DNA from 2 places in the Rhizobium sp. P43 genome. Region 1 is predicted to be linked to the other one. Evidence: predicted binding sites of a transcription regulator. Region 1 holds the regulator's gene; the other holds the start of a gene.
What was found. Region 1 encodes HrcA, which represses chaperone genes, less so after heat shock. Its sites were predicted from a motif close to GTTAGCACTCNCNNNNNGNGAGTGCTAAC; they were not measured.

Region 1 (4,923 bases):
TGAAGCATGAAGGACATTGATATGGCATTGGCAGATTTGCTGCAGCAGGATGCTGTCGTACCGGCCCTCCGGGTCAATTCCAAGAAGCAGCTGCTTCAGGAACTTGCGGCCAAAGCCTCCAAGCTCACAGACATCCCGGAGCGGGAGATCTTTGACGTGATCCTGCAACGCGAGCGTCTCGGCTCGACGGGTGTGGGCAACGGCATCGCCATTCCACATGGCAAGCTGAACAAGATCAGCAAAATCACCGGCATCTTCGCGCGGCTCGAAACCCCCGTGGATTTCGAGGCCCTCGATGACCAGCCGGTCGATCTCGTGTTTCTGCTGCTGGCGCCGGAAGGTGCCGGCGCCGATCATCTGAAGGCGCTGTCGCGGATTGCTCGCGTGCTGCGCGATCAGGATCTCGTGGCCAAGCTTAGGGCAACGGAGTCTGCGTCGGCGATCTACACCTTCCTCAACGAGGAACAGGCGTCTAACGCTGCTTGAGTGGACCTTATCCTGACACGAGCTAAAAAAAGCGCCCCGAAAGGCGCTTTTTTCATTTGAACATGACAGCCCCGGCCCGTCAGGCCTTGGCCGCATCCTCGGCCACGGCCTCCGTCTTCGGGCCACCCTTGGCCACACCGACCATGGCCGGGCGCAACACGCGCTCGCCGATGGCGTAACCGGCCTGGACCACCTGCACGACGGTGTTGTTCGGCACGTTCGGGTTCGGAACCTCGAACATCGCCTGATGGAAGTTCGGATCAAACTTCTGGCCTTCGGCATCTATCTTGCGCACGCCGTGGCGCTCCAGCGTCGACAGCATGCCGCGCTCGGTCATTTCGACACCTTCGATCAGCGCGGTGATGGTCGCGTCGGCCGCGGCGCGGGCTTCTTCCGGCAGGGTTTCGATGGCGCGGCGGAGATTGTCGGAGACCGACAGCATGTCGCGCGCGAAGCCGGTGACTGCATAGGACTTGGCATCCTTGATTTCGCGGTCGGTGCGGCGGCGCAGATTGTCCATCTCGGCGGCCAATCGCAGGAAGCGATCGCGCAGGTCGGCATTTTCGGCCTTCAGGGCCTCGACAGGATCAATATCCTGCGCGGCTGCGGTCTCGTTTTCGTTTGCAACCTGACCTTCGGCGGCCGCGGTTGCTTCTGCCTCTGTGGCTGCCGCGTCAGGTCCGTTCTTGTTGGCTTCTTCGGTCATGACGTTCTCCGGATGATGTCTCGTTTTCGAAGCTAAAGGTTTCGAATGCGTGCCCGATATCAGGGTTTGACGAGAAAAAATCAAGGGTTTGAAGGGAAATTGCCTCACCGCTGGCCGCGCGAGAGCTTGGCCATCAGTTGTGCAGTGTAATCGACCATAGGAACGATGCGCGAGTAGTTGAGGCGCGTTGGACCGATGACGCCGACAGCACCTACGATCCGGTCTTCGCCGTCGCGATAGGGCGCCACGATCAGGGACGATCCAGAGAGCGAGAAGAGCTTGTTTTCCGATCCGATAAAGATCCGAACGCCTGGACCGCTTTCTGCGAGATCCAGGATTTCGATGAGGCTTTCCTTGCGCTCCAGATCGTCGAACAGCAGACGCAGGCGATCGATATCCTCTGACCCCGCCAGCCCTTCGAGCAAATTGGCGCGGCCGCGCACAATCAGACGGGCTGGCTGCTTGTCAGCCACTTCTCCCGACCAGACGGCGAGCCCACGTTCCACGAGATCCTGCGACAGGCTATAGAGCTCGGTCGCAACCTGGCTTTTGAGGTTTTCGATCTGGCCGCGAAGTTCCCGAAGTGTCTGGCCGGAGAGATTTGCGTTGAGGAAATTCGCCGCCTCCGTCAGTTGCGAGGCTGTCACGCCGGCGGGCAGATCAATGATGCGGTTTTCGATCTGGTTGTTTTCTCCAACGAGAACCGCGAGTGCCTTGGTGGGCTCCAGACGAATGAACTCCACATGTTTCAGCACGGGATCGTTCTTGGCCGAGATCACCAGACCGGCGCCACGCGAGAGGCCTGAGAGCATCCGGCTTGCCTCGGTCAGTAGTGCTTCCATCGGTTGATCGGCGCTGGTCGGCCGGATCTGCCGTTCAATCTCGTCACGCTCGCCGTCGGAGAGATCGCCAACCTGCATAAAAGCATCGACAAAGAAGCGCAGGCCTGCCTGGGTGGGTAGGCGCCCGGCGCTAACATGCGGCGCATAAATCAGCCCGAGCGCTTCAAGATCGCTCATCACATTGCGAACCGAAGCCGGCGAAAGCGACATCGGCAGGAGACGCGAGAGATTGCGCGAGCCCAAGGGATCGCCATTGTCGAGATAGGTTTCGACGATACGGCGGAAAATCTCTCTGGAGCGATCGTCCAGCGAGGCGGAAACGTCTGCGACGGTCGTCTTGGGTGATGCCATTATCAGAGCGGACAAGATCTCAGAGGTTTCATGCTACAAATATAATCACTGCTTTTTGGATGACCAAGGGGTAATTCGATCCAGCTTGATCTCGCGGCGCTGCGGGATGGTTTTTCTTTGCAAAAGACAGGCTGCGTCCTTAGAAGGCAACAGACAACCCAGGAGATTGCAATGCGGCCATCCGGCAGAAAAACCGATCAAATGCGCAAGGTTTCGTTCGAGCGCAACTTTTCCAAGCATGCGGAAGGCTCCTGCCTGGTGAAGTTCGGCGATACGCATGTGCTGTGCACGGCAAGCCTCGAAGACAAGACGCCGCCGTGGCTGCGCAATTCCGGCAAGGGCTGGGTGACGGCGGAATATGGCATGCTGCCGCGCGCCACCGGTGATCGCATGAAGCGCGAGGCATCGTCTGGCAAGCAGAGCGGTCGCACGCAGGAAATCCAGCGGCTAATCGGACGCTCTCTCCGTGCAATCGTCGATCTCGAAGCGCTCGGCGAGCGGCAGATCTCGATCGACTGCGACGTCATCCAGGCGGATGGCGGCACGCGCACGGCCTCGATCACCGGCGCCTGGATCGCACTGCATGACTGTCTGAAGTGGATGGAAGCGCGCAACATGGTGAAGGTCGAGAAGGTCCTGAAGGACCATATCGCCGCCGTCTCCTGCGGGATCTTCGCCAGCCAGCCGGTCATCGACCTCGACTATCTCGAAGATTCGGCGGCCGAGACGGATGCGAATTTTGTCATGACAGGCTCCGGCGGGATCGTCGAGATCCAGGGCACGGCCGAAGGCAAGCCCTTCAGCCAGGACGAATTCCTGACGCTGCTCGGCCTTGCCAGGAACGGCATCGATGAACTGGTTGCCCTGCAGAAGCAGGCGATCGGCTGACGGGCCGCAAAGAGAGATCCATGCGTAAACTCGACACTCGCACCATCGTTGTTGCCAGCCACAATGCCGGCAAGATCGCCGAGATCGCCGATCTCATCGGCCCGCTCGGCTTCTCGGCCAAGTCGGCAAAGGAACTGAACTTCGTCGAGCCCGATGAAACCGGGACAACTTTCGAAGAAAATGCCGCGATCAAGGCACTCGCCTCGGCCAAGGCTTCGGGCATGCCGGCCCTTTCCGACGACAGCGGCCTGGTGATCGATGCTCTCGACGGCGCGCCCGGCGTCTACACGGCGAACTGGGCCGAGCGCGAGGATGGCAGCCGCGATTTCAAGATGGCGATGGAGAAGGTCGAGAAGGCCTTGCAGGAGCGCGGGGCCGCGTCGGCTTCACAGCGGACCTGCCGCTTTGTCAGCGTGCTCTGCCTCGCCTGGCCGGATGGTCACACCGAATTCTTCCGGGGCGAAGTCGAAGGCGTGATTGCCTGGCCGCCGCGTGGGACAGCCGGTTTCGGCTATGATCCGGTGTTTCAGCCGGAAGGACATGTGCGTACATTCGGCGAGATGACCGCAGACGAGAAGCATGGCTGGAAGCCGGGCGATCCGGAGGCCCTGTCGCATCGTGCCCGGGCCTTCAAGCTCTTCGTCGAAACCTGCCTGGAGGCCTGACGCGTTGACCGACCGGTCCTTCACGCTGCTGCCCGATACCGGTGAACCCGGCTTCGGCGTCTATGTGCACTGGCCCTTCTGCGCGGCCAAATGCCCTTACTGCGACTTCAACAGCCATGTGCGTCACCAGCCGGTGGACCAGGCGCGCTTCGTTTCGGCCTTCCTCGCCGAACTCAAGGCCGTGCGTGCGCTATCCGGCCCGAAGACGGTCACCAGCGTGTTCATGGGTGGCGGCACACCGTCGCTGATGGACCCCTCCACCGTTGGCGCAATCCTGGACGGGATCGCTGCCAACTGGCACATGCCCGACGGCATAGAGATCACCATGGAGGCCAATCCTTCGAGCGTCGAGGCGACGCGATTCCATGGCTACCGGGCCGCCGGGGTCAACCGTGTTTCGCTCGGGGTGCAAGCGCTGAACGATCCGGACCTGCGCTTTCTCGGCCGCCTGCATGACGTGGCAGACGCGCTGAAAGCCATCAAGCTGGCGCGCGAGATCTTCCCGCGCATGTCCTTCGACCTGATCTACGCCCGCCCGAACCAGACGGTCGAGGCCTGGGAGCGCGAATTGAAGGAGGCGATCTCCTATGCGGTTGATCATCTGTCGCTCTACCAGCTGACGATCGAGGAAGGCACCGCCTTCTACGGCCTGCACAAGGCCGGCAAGCTGATCGTGCCCGACGATGATCACGCCGCAACGCTTTACGAGGCGACGCAGGAGATCACCGCCCGCGAAGGGCTTCCGGCCTACGAGGTTTCCAACCACGCACGCCCAGGCGCCGAGAGCCGGCATAACCTGACCTATTGGCGCTATGGCGACTATGCCGGTATTGGTCCCGGCGCCCATGGACGGCTGACGCAAGGACGGAGCAAGATCGCAACCGTCGCCGAACGTCATCCGGAGACCTGGCTTTCCGCCGTCGAGCAGAATGGTCATGGCATCATCGAACGCGAAGAGCTTGATCACGAGGCCCAGGCGGATGAA
Region 2 (4,923 bases), 530 kb from region 1:
ACACGCGACGAAAACTGCCGTGTCGCCTCGCCCCTGATCGAGAAAACACAGCCTTCAAACATAGCTCAGCCAGCCGGTAGACCGACCGATCGGCATACACGCAATCGCAGCATAATGTTCCGGCCTCAGCCATGTCATATGCCACGACAGTACTCTTGGTACTGCCTGGTCCGCAGCCTTCCCCCACAAGAAAGCCGAAGATTAACACGCTGAAAGCGCCGGAATTAACCGACTGGATACCACGATTTATTTCCGATGAAAACGGTTTCCGTCTCCATTCGGCACAGAATGATCGGATTCGCCAAGTACAATTAAATATTAGGATAAGTTGAAATAAATCTCCCCTCGCCGCTTTCATCCGCGAGGGGCACCGGACATCTTCAAAACAATGATGTGACACTCTGAAGCGAAGAGGAAAAGGCGCGACAACCGTATCTCGCCGCATGCCGCTATAGTCTTGGCGAGGTTCTCACCACCAATAGAAAAGGGCGACCCGAAGGCCGCCCTTTCCGTAACTGAACCGGATGGCTCAGACATAGGACCTTTCGGTCTTACATCATGTCCATGCCGCCCATGCCACCCATGCCGCCCGGCATGCCGCCAGCAGAGTCCTTCTTCGGAAGCTCGGCGATCATGGCTTCGGTGGTGATCAGCAGCGAAGCAACCGAAGCTGCGTTCTGCAGGGCGGTGCGAACGACCTTGACCGGGTCGACGATACCCATGGCGATCATGTCGCCGAATTCGCCGGTCTGGGCGTTGTAGCCGTAGTTTTCTTCGTTCTTGTCGAGGATCTTGCCGACGATGATCGAAGCTTCGTCACCAGCATTGGTGGCAATCTGGCGAACCAGCGACTGCAGGGCGCGGCGAACGATGTTGATGCCGGCTTCCTGGTCGTCGTTGACGCCCTTCACGGTGATCTTCGTGGAAGAACGCAGGAGAGCGGTACCACCGCCCGGTACGATGCCTTCCTGAACGGCCGCGCGGGTCGCGTTCAGAGCGTCGTCGATGCGGTCCTTGCGCTCCTTGACTTCGATTTCGGTCGAGCCGCCGACGCGGATGACGGCAACGCCACCGGCGAGCTTGGCCAGGCGCTCCTGGAGCTTCTCGCGGTCGTAGTCCGAAGTGGTTTCTTCGATCTGCGCCTTGATCTGGGCAACGCGGCCTTCGATGTCGGACTTTGCACCGGCGCCATCAACGATGGTGGTGTTTTCCTTGGTGATCGAGACCTTCTTGGCGCGGCCGAGCATGTCGAGGGTGACCGACTCGAGCTTGATGCCGAGGTCTTCCGAGATGACAGTGCCGCCCGAGAGGATGGCGATGTCTTCCAGCATGGCCTTGCGGCGATCGCCGAAGCCCGGAGCCTTGACGGCAGCGATCTTCAGGCCGCCACGCAGCTTGTTGACGACGAGGGTCGCAAGGGCTTCGCCTTCGACGTCTTCAGCGATGATGACGAGCGGCTTGCCGGTCTGAACGACGGCTTCGAGAACCGGCAGCATGGCCTGGAGGTTCGAGAGCTTCTTCTCGTGCAGCAGGATGAACGCGTCTTCGAGATCGGCGACCATCTTTTCCGGGTTCGTCACGAAGTAGGGGCTGAGGTAGCCGCGGTCGAACTGCATGCCTTCGACGACTTCGAGTTCGGTTTCGGCGGTCTTGGCTTCTTCGACGGTGATGACGCCTTCGTTGCCAACCTTCTGCATGGCTTCAGCGATGTCGTTACCGACCTGCGTGTCGCCATTTGCCGAGATCGTGCCAACCTGGGCAACTTCAGCCGAGGTGGAGATCTTCTTCGCCTTGGCCTGGAGATCCTTGACGACTTCCGAAACGGCGAGGTCGATACCGCGCTTCAGGTCCATCGGGTTCATGCCGGCAGCAACAGCCTTGGCGCCCTCGCGAACGATGGCCTGGGCCAGAACGGTTGCAGTGGTGGTGCCGTCACCGGCGATGTCGTTGGTCTTCGAAGCAACTTCGCGGACCATCTGGGCGCCCATGTTCTCGAACTTGTCTTCCAGTTCGATTTCCTTGGCAACCGATACACCGTCCTTGGTGATGCGCGGAGCGCCGAAGGACTTGTCGATGATGACGTTACGACCCTTCGGGCCGAGCGTTACCTTCACGGCGTCAGCGAGGATGTCGACGCCATGCAGCATCTTTTCGCGCGCGGTGCGGCCAAACTTGATTTCTTTAGCAGCCATGTTCAAAACTCCCGGGCGTCTAGCCCATTGGTGAATTGGTTAAAGAGGAAGTCGGGTATCCGGCTGAAATCAGCCGATAACGCCCATGATGTCGGCTTCCTTCATGATCAGCAGGTCAACGCCGTCGAGCTTGACCTCGGTGCCGGACCACTTGCCGAACAGAACGCGGTCGCCGACCTTCACGTCGAGGGCAACCTGCTTGCCGCTTTCGTCGCGGGCGCCCGGGCCAACAGCGATGACTTCGCCTTCAGCCGGCTTTTCCTTGGCGGTGTCGGGAATGATGATGCCGCCCTTGGTCTTTTCTTCGGACTCGACGCGCTTGACAACAACGCGATCGTGCAGAGGACGGAAATTGGTGCTTGCCATTGTCTAATCCCTCGATCAAATGACATTCGCGATCCCGGACGGGACCACATCGGATTTTGTTAGCACTCTCCCTCAGGGAGTGCCAGCGAGGCTGAGATAAGAACAGCCTCGTGACGAGTCAAGCGCGCGTTTGAAAAAAGGAAGGGTGCATGCCGGCGAAGCCCACCGACATTCACGACGCCCAGGTTCCGATCGATCGCCCTGCCTCTCCGACATTTTCAGAACTCGTATCCGCCTTTGCCCGCATCGGCTGCCTCTCTTTCGGCGGGCCGGCCGCACAGATCGCGCTGATGCATAAGATCTGCGTCGAGGAAAAGCGCTGGATCGACGAAGACCGTTATCTCCATGCCCTGAACTACTGCATGCTGCTGCCCGGTCCCGAGGCCCAGCAGCTGGCCACCTATATCGGCTGGCTGCTGCATGGCGTGCGGGGCGGCATTGTCGCAGGCCTTCTCTTCGTTTTGCCCGGCCTTGCCGTCATCCTCGGCCTTTCCACGCTCTATGCGCTCTACCAGGACACGAGCCTTGTCGCCGGGCTGTTCTTCGGCCTGAAGGCTGCAGTGCTCGCGATTGTCGTCGAAGCCGTCATCCGCATCGGCAAGCGGGCCTTGAAGAGCGACTTTCATCGCTGGCTGGCCGCTGCGGCTTTTTTCGCGCTGTTCCTCTTCTCGATCCCGTTTCCCCTGGTCGTTCTGACCACCGCGCTGATTGGTCTTCTTCACGCAAAGGCGTCGCCGTCCAACGCCGCCGTGCCGGTCGTGCCAGAGGCAACGGCCCGTCCCCCATTGCTCCGCCAGCTTGCGGCACTCCTCTTCTGGGTCGCGGTCTGGCTCGCGCCGCTTCCACTCCTCTGGCTTCTGCTGCCGGAGACGGCTCTGCCCGAAATCCAGACCTTCTTCTCCAAGATGGCGCTGGTCACCTTCGGCGGCGCCTATGCCGTGCTCGCCTATGTCGCCCAGGTCGCCGTCGATCACTATGCCTGGCTCAAACCCGGAGAAATGCTCGATGGTCTGGCGCTCGCGGAAACGACGCCCGGACCGCTGGTCCTTGTTCTCTCCTATGTCGGCTTCCTCGCCGGTTTCCGCCAGAGCGGGGCGCTCGATCCGCTGCTCGGTGGTCTGCTCGGTGGTCTGATTGCTGCCTGGGCCACCTTCATCCCGAGCTTCATCTGGATCTTCGCCGGCGCTCCCTATGTCGAGCGTCTGCGCGGCAACACGCTGTTGAGCGCCGCTCTTTCGGCGATCACCGCCGCCGTCGTCGGTGTGATCCTCAATCTGGCCGTCTGGTTTGCGCTGCATGTGATTTTCACGCAGGTGGCACCGTTCACGATTGCCGGTTTCGGGCCGCTCACGCTGTCTGTGCCGCAGCCCGTCTGGTCCACCCTCGACTGGCGGGCCCTCGTCATCGCCGTCCTGGCCGCCGTGATGATCTTCCGCTTCCACCTCGGCATCGGCAAGACGCTTCTGGTTGCCGGAGCGCTTGGCCTGGCCGCGCATTTCCTGCTCTGACGCGCAAGGAGAGATCGCGGCAATTTCGGCCTCCGATACGCTTGCCCCTTGCCTTGCCGCCCGTCCTTTGCCATGTCACCCGTCTTACCTTGAGAGTCAGGACAGACGATGACCCGCAGCATTTCCACCCTTGGCGACGTGACCGACGCTTACGACGTCATTCTCTGCGATGTCTGGGGTGTGCTGCACAACGGTATCGATGCCTTCCCGCTCGCCGGCGAAGCGCTGACGGCAGCCCGCGCAAAGGGCCTGACGGTGGTGCTCATCACCAATTCCCCGCGGCCCGCGATCGGCGTCATCCCCCAGCTTCGCGCCATCGGCGTGGTCGACACCGCCTATGATCGGATCGTTACCTCGGGCGACGTCACGCGCACTTTGATTGCCGCCGGCCCGAAGAAGGTCTTCCTGCTCGGTCCCGAACGTGACCTGCCGCTCTTCGATGGTCTCGATGTCGAGGTTGTCTCGAAGGAAGAGGCCGACTGCGTCGTTTGCACCGGCTTCTTCGACGACGAGGTGGAAACGCCGGAAGACTATCGCGACATGCTCACCGACTTCGTCGCCCGCAAGGTGCCTCTCATCTGCGCCAATCCGGATCTGGTCGTCGAGCGCGGCCACCGCATCATTCCCTGTGCCGGCGCCGTTGCCGCCTTCTACACCGCACTCGGCGGCGAAACCCGCATTGCCGGTAAGCCGCACACGCCGATCTACGAGGCGACGCTGGCTGCCGCCCGCGAGGCCCGCGGCGACTTCGACACGTCCCGTGTGCTCGCCATCGGCGACGGCATGCCGACCGACGTCAAGGGCGCCGTCGATGCCGGTCTCGACCTCCTTTATATCTCGGGCGGTATCCACGCCGC

Region 2: groES (co-chaperone GroES) is a predicted target of HrcA. The motif match lies at 2,617-2,645, and genes of this name have one in related genera.

Annotation. Positions count from the first base shown of each region.
Region 1 is NZ_CM161539.1:3,236,712-3,241,634, forward strand. Features, by position in the region: gene ptsN (PTS IIA-like nitrogen regulatory protein PtsN) at 22-486, shown strand; gene grpE (nucleotide exchange factor GrpE) at 566-1,192, opposite strand; gene hrcA (heat-inducible transcriptional repressor HrcA) at 1,297-2,385, opposite strand; gene rph (ribonuclease PH) at 2,557-3,273, shown strand; gene rdgB (RdgB/HAM1 family non-canonical purine NTP pyrophosphatase) at 3,294-3,938, shown strand; gene hemW (radical SAM family heme chaperone HemW) at 3,943-4,923, shown strand, end outside.
Region 2 is NZ_CM161539.1:2,707,727-2,712,649, reverse strand. Features, by position in the region: gene groL (chaperonin GroEL) at 552-2,192, opposite strand; gene groES (co-chaperone GroES) at 2,262-2,558, opposite strand; gene chrA (chromate efflux transporter) at 2,708-4,066, shown strand; gene AC1PUL_RS13630 (TIGR01459 family HAD-type hydrolase) at 4,175-4,923, shown strand, end outside.